Regions from separate parts of the Saccharopolyspora halophila genome, predicted to be linked through region 2. Evidence: riboswitches for the same ligand, from Rfam matches in the RefSeq annotation. Region 2 holds a riboswitch; the other holds the start of a gene.
The links. Region 2 has a riboswitch for cobalamin ahead of cobN (cobaltochelatase subunit CobN). Riboswitches for the same ligand answer to the same signal wherever they lie in the genome.

Region 1 (3,199 bases), on a different contig from region 2:
GGCCGCGTACCGATCCGCGCAATCGCGATTCTCCGAACACGCCCGGCTGCAGGCTCGATACCACTCCTCGATCGCCGAGCGAAACGAGGTCGAGGAATCCGAAATCGAGTGATCGCGTTCGCTTTCCGGAAGGTGCACGCGGGCACGGTAGCGGGCCGGTAGCCTCGTCGAAAGGACTTGCCCTTCGATGACGAGCGAGGTAGCAGGCAGGTGAGCGCCAGGGTTCCGCGGGAGCCGCGGAAGTTGCCGCCGGGCAGGCACGGGATCCCGGCGGACGAGGTCGCGGGCGACCAGCGGGGACGAATACTCGCCGCGGTCGTCTCCTGCGTCGGCGAGTCCGGTTACGCCAAGGCCACCGTCGAGGACTTCATCGGCCGCGCCGGCGTTTCGCGGAAGACCTTCTACCAGCACTTCGCCAACAGGGAAGCGGCCTTCCTCGCCGCCTACGACGAAGTGGCCGAGCGGGTCACCTCGGCCGCGCAGAAGGCCTACTCCGCCCAGGACGATCTGGTGGCCAGCGCTCGCGCCGCCCTCGAGTGCACGCTGCGCGAACTCGCGGCGGACCCCGACGCGGCCGTGCTCGGCATCGTCGAGGTCTTCGCCGCAGGCCCCAAGGCGCTGGAGCGGCGCAGCGAGATCCTCGGCCGCCTGACCGACCTGATGACCGAGCAGACCAAAGATCTGCCGGAATCCGCGCCCGGCCCGAACTTCACGGCCGAAGTCGTGGTGGGCGCGGTCCTCGAGGTGCTGTACAACCGCGTGCGCCGCGGCGAGGCCCGGCAGCTCCCCGAACTGCTCCCCGACCTGCTCTACTGCGCCATCGCCCCGTTCGTCGGCCACGACCGCGCCGCCGAGGAGCGAACCGCACAGCTCCACCAGAGCGCCCGGAGCTGAACGCGCACCCATCCCGCCGAGCACGCGTCGTGTTCGGCGCTCAGCGGTCCGAAAGACCACCACGCGCTGGCTTCATCCGGCTCCACCTCGGGATGCCGACCTCCCGCGACGAGCCGGTACATCCGACACCACGGCCGGTCATTCTGCGGCCCCAAATGACATCGACGGCGACGGGGACGGTCGTTGTAACGAGTAGCTGCAAGAGCACAGCCCGCAAGAGCGGCGCGGGCGGTGGGCTCCTCTTCGCCCTGGAGCGTCGATTCACCCGAGCATCCAACACGGCATGCGTCGAAACGCGCCGCCTTGACGACGATGCGGGGCCGCCATCTCCGCCCCCGCCCGGCACTCGGGAACTCACCAATGCCGCATCGCGACACGCGCATATAGGCATCCGGGGCATCTCTACCCCCAACATGTAGAGTGATGCGTGCTGGTGGTTCACCGGGCCGAACGGGCTCGGTGTGGCAACAGGGAACCCGGTGCGATTCCGGGACTGCCCCGCAGCGGTGAACGGGAACGACCGCCGTCAACGGCACTGGGCGCGATGCGCCTGGGAAGCGACGGCCAGTAGGACCGGCCATTCGGCCGGCCGCCCGTGAGTCCGAAGACCTGCCACCGGCGCGCGCACGAGAGGTGCGCGCCAGTCCGGGACCTCGCGGGAGGGTCCGCGCGGACGCACGACGGCGGATCGCGCCGTCGTGCTCGCGTGCTCGCCGCCGGTTCCGGGCGTGCCTTCCGAGCTCGCGAGGAGAGAGTCCCGGTGACCGAGTCGCCCACCGCAACACCAACCGCTCCCCCGATCACCGTCCGATACCCCGGCGGCGAGTTCGCCCCGCTGGACTGGCATCGGGTGTCCACAGTGGTCGAGCAGGCCTGCGCAGGCCTCGCGGACGTGCGCCCCGAATCCGTGCTGGCCGAGGTGCGCCGCAACATCTACGACGGCATCGCTCGTGCGGAGCTCGCCGAGGCGCTGACGTTGTCGGCGCGCACGCTGGTCGAGACCGAGCCGAACTACTCGCAGGTCACCGCACGGCTTCTGCTGGACAACCTGCGCGGCGAGGCGCTGACCTCGCTGGCGGGCAGGCAGCAGGAAGCCGATCAGGATCAGATGCGCACGCGCTATGCGGAGTACTTCGCCGATTACGTGCGTCGCGGGGTCGAGCTGGGGCAGCTGGACCCCGAACTGGCCGCTTTCGACCTCACCAGGATCGGTGCGGAGATCGAACCCGACCGCGATCTGGCGTTCGACTTCCTGGGCCTGCAGACGCTCTACGACCGGTACCTGCTGCACCACGACGGCATCCGCTACGAACTGCCGCAGGCGTTCTTCCTGCGAGTCGCGATGGGGCTCGCGCTGCGCGAGGACGACCGCGAGGGTCGCGCCATCGAGTTCTACCGGCTGCTCTCGTCGTTCGACTTCATGTGCTCGACCCCGACGCTGTTCAACGCGGGAACCACTCGCTCCCAGCTGTCCTCGTGCTTCCTGACCACTGTGGACGATGATCTCGGAGCGATCTTCCGCTCCTACCAGAACAACGCGCTGCTGGCCAAGTACTCCGGCGGCCTGGGCAACGACTGGACCCCCGTGCGGGGAATCGGTGCGCACATCCGCGGCACCAACGGCGAATCGCAGGGCGTCGTGCCGTTCCTCAAGATCGCCAACGACACCGCGGTGGCGGTCAACCAGGGCGGCAAGCGCAAGGGGGCCGTGTGCGCGTACCTGGAGACCTGGCACATCGACGTCGAGGAGTTCCTCGACCTGCGCAAGAACACCGGTGACGACCGGCGTCGCACGCACGACATGAACACCGCCAACTGGGTTCCCGACGAGTTCGTGCGCCGAGTCGAGGCCGACGAGCAGTGGACCCTGTTCTCCCCCGACGAGACGCCTGACCTGCACGATCTGTACGGCAGCGCGTTCGCCGAGCGCTACCGCGAGTACGAGGCAGCCGCCGAGCGCGGCGAGATCCGCGTGCACAAGCAGGTGCGGGCCGTGGACCTGTGGCGGCGGATGCTGACCCTGCTCTTCGAGACCGGGCACCCGTGGATCACCTTCAAGGACCCGTGCAACCTGCGTTCCCCGCAGCAGCACGCGGGCGTGGTGCACTCGTCGAACCTGTGCACCGAGATCACGCTCAACACCAGCGCCGACGAGGTCGCGGTGTGCAACCTGGGCTCGATCAACCTCGCCCGGCACGTCACCCCCGACGGCCTGGATCGCGAGCGCCTGGCCGCCACCACGCGCACCGCGGTGCGCATGCTCGACAACGTCATCGACATCAACCTCTACACCATCGACGAGGCC
Region 2 (3,199 bases):
GCGTCGGCCATCTGGTCCTCGGTCAACCACTCGACGTCGTGACCGCCTGCGGCGATGAGCCGGTGGATCAGCGTGTCGCCGTCGAGGCCGGAGACGTCCAGGCCGCCGAGGTCGTAGCCCGCTTCGGTCAGCGCGTCGAGCAGGACCACCGCCGAGGCCGGGGTGTCCAGGCCGACCGCGTTGCCGACGCGGGAGTGCTTGGTCGGGTACGACGAGAGCACCACGCCGAGGCGCTTCTGCCCGTTGTCGACGTGCCGCAGCCTCGCCAGCGAAACCGCCGTGCCCGCGACGCGGGCAGCGCGCTCCGGGTCGGCGACGTAGACCGGGATGCCGTCGGACCCCTCCTCCTTGAAGGAGAACGGCACGCTGATCAACCGGCCGTCGAACTCCGGAACCGCGACCTGCATCGCGGCGTCCATCGGCGAGACGGTGTCGCTCTCGGCCCACACCGCGCGGCTGGTGGTCAGGCACAGTCCCTGCAGCACCGGAACGTCGAGCTCGGCGAGCGCGCCGGCGTCCCAGGAGTCCTCGTCGCCGCCCGCGCTGGCATCTGCCGCCACGGCGCCACCGGCGGCGAGCACGGTGGCCACCAGTGAATCGCAGCCGGCCAGCAGCTCCCGCAGTCCCGCGGCGTCGGACAGGCTGCGCAGCGATCCGCAGAACACCGGCACCGCGTTCGCCCCGGTCGCCTCGATCTGGTCGGCGAGGGTGTCGACGAAGGCGGTGTTGCCCGCCAGGTAGTGCGCCCGGTAGAAGATGACGCCCACGGTCGGCTTCGACGGGTCGTGCGCGCGCTTGCCGTGCAGGCCGAACTCCGGTGTGGACTGCGGCGGCTCGAAGCCGGTTCCGGTGAGCAGCACCGTGTCGGACAGGAAGTTGGCCAGCTGGGTGAGGTTCGCCGGGCCGCCCTCGACGAGGTAGGTCAGCGTCTCGGTGGCCACGCCCGCGGGCACAGTGGACAGCGCCATCAGCTCGGCGTCCGGAGTGGCCTCACCACCCAGGGCGATGGTGGGCAGACCGGCGGCCAGGACCGCGTCCAGCCCTTCCTCCCAGGCGCGACGCCCGCCCAGCAGCCGGACCACCACCACGTCGACGTCGCGCAGCAGCTCGGGCACGTCCTCGGCCGCGACCCGCGACGGGTTGGCCACGCGGTAGTCGGCCTCGGCGGCGCGGGCCGCCAGCAGGTCGGTGTCCGCAGTGGACAGCAGCAGAACTCGGGTTTCGCGGGCAGGCTCGCTCACGCGGAATCCTCTCTCGGGGTGCGCGCCCCGGCGGGGTCATGGCGGTGAGGGAGTCTCCTGACTCCCGGATCGTCGCGGCGCTTCCCGCCTTCCCACCCGCCCGCGCGGGGCCGGGCCGTGGCTGGTTGGGGTCCGCTCCCCGGTCACAGTGGCGCGACCGCCCCGGATTCCCACCGGGTTCCTCCACGTCACCGCCGAATCGGCTTTCCGGATGATCCTATCGGTCCTGCGATCTCCGACCACCCGCACAGCGATTCCGGGACGAACCCCACAGCAAGGCGACAGTTTTGCCTAGAACTGCAAGACTTCGATGTCCGTTTTGTCCGGACAGTTTTAGGCAGAACTGTCACCACCACGCGCGCCGGGCGAAACCTCTCCTAGAGCTTTCGGCTGGTCAGTAGCCCGCTGTGGGGTCGATCGGGGCCAGGAGCGGTTCGCCCGCGATGTGGCGGCGGACGTTCTCCTGGACGCGCCGCGCCAGGGCGGGCAGCAGCAGCGACTGCGGGTTGGCCGTGTGCGGGGAGATGAGGGCGCGCGGGTGCGAGAACAGCGGGTGCCCGTCCGGCAGCGGCTCGGGGTCGGTGACGTCCAGGGCCGCGCCGCCGATCTCCTCCTCTTCGAGGGCCCTGACCAGGGCTTCGGTGTCGACCAGCGAACCTCGGGCGATGTTGACCAGCCAGGCGTCGGACTTCATCGCCGACAGCACGTCGGCGTCGATGAGCTTGCTCGTCCGGGTGGTCGCGGGAGCCGCCACCACCACGAAGTCGGACTCGGTCAGCACCTGGCGCATCCCGTCGGCGTCCTCGGACGGCCAGGTCCGCTCGGCGCCGTCGACCGGCTTGCCGGAGCGGTTGACCGCCAGCACCGTCACCCCGAACGGCCGCAGCATCTCGATCAGCGCCCGTCCGATGCCGCCCGCACCAATGATGCCGACGGTCGAGCCGGTCAGGCTGCGCATCCGGTCCGGCCGCTGCCAGCTTTCCGCGCGCGCCATCGCGGGCAGCTGCCGCGCCCCTGCCAGCATCAAGCCGAGGGCGTGCTCGGCGACAGTCTGCGCGTAGGTCCCCGCCGCCGAGGTGAACCGGACGCCTTCGCGCAGCACTCCGGAGGCCAGCCAGGACTCGATGCCCGCCGAGGGCAGCTGCACCCACTCCAGGTCAGGATGATCGAGCTCGGGGAAGCGGCTCGGCTCGGCGCCGAACCACACCAGGGCAGCGGCTTCCTCGGCGGGGGCGAGCTCGCCGCCCCCGGCCACCACGGCCGCTTCCAGCTCGGGCGGCGCGGCAGGACCAACGTGGACCTTCAACGACTTCTCCATCTCTGCTGCTCAGGGCCTGCTCATTCGACTACCGGCGGACGGGCGCCTAGGAGATCAACTCGGCCAGCGCGGGCAACTGCGCGTCATCGGCCAGCGCGGAACCGACCGCCACCACATCGGCACCCGCGGCCAGGAATTCCGGCGCGTTGTGCGCGGTCATCCCGCCGGTGGCCACCACGCGCAACCCCGGGAACGGGCCGCGCATCGCCTTGAACCAGGAACTGCCCAGCTCGGCGGCGGGGAACGCCTTGACCCAGCGCAGCCCGAGCCGCATCGCGCGCTGGATCTCGGTGGGCGTGGACACACCGGGCAGGTGCGGGAGCTCGAGCTCGGCGCTCAACCGCACGATCTCGGGATCCAGGCCGGGCGCGACGGTGAACGCCGCACCGGCCGACCGCACCGCGCGCAACTGCTCGGGGTCGATGACGGTGCCCGCGCCGACCGGACGCCCGCGCTCGGCACCCGCGGCCACCGCCGCCCGCAGGGACGGCTCCGCCCGCGAGCTCTCGACGGGAACCTCGATGGCGTCGATGCCCAGGTCCCAGGCTCGTTCGGCGAGTTCGACGGTCCGCTGCGGTTCGAACCCGCGCAGGATCGCCAGCACCCGACCGGTGAACAGCTCGTCGAAGTAGCCCATCAC

Region 1: linked by a shared signal. The riboswitch ahead of ABD289_RS21860 (ribonucleoside-diphosphate reductase subunit alpha) and the one ahead of cobN (cobaltochelatase subunit CobN) in region 2 are both predicted to bind cobalamin.

Annotation. Positions count from the first base shown of each region.
Region 1 covers NZ_BAAARA010000021.1:201,656-204,854, reverse strand. The annotation lists gene ABD289_RS21870 (hypothetical protein) at 1-138, opposite strand, end outside; gene ABD289_RS21865 (TetR/AcrR family transcriptional regulator) at 211-894, shown strand; cobalamin riboswitch at 1,312-1,525, shown strand; gene ABD289_RS21860 (ribonucleoside-diphosphate reductase subunit alpha) at 1,655-3,199, shown strand, end outside.
Region 2 covers NZ_BAAARA010000015.1:189,206-192,404, forward strand. The annotation lists gene cobN (cobaltochelatase subunit CobN) at 1-1,241, opposite strand, end outside; cobalamin riboswitch at 1,272-1,478, opposite strand; gene ABD289_RS19315 (D-isomer specific 2-hydroxyacid dehydrogenase family protein) at 1,636-2,559, opposite strand; gene ABD289_RS19320 (bifunctional 4-hydroxy-2-oxoglutarate aldolase/2-dehydro-3-deoxy-phosphogluconate aldolase) at 2,606-3,199, opposite strand, start outside; gene ABD289_RS19325 (sugar kinase) at 3,196-3,199, opposite strand, start outside.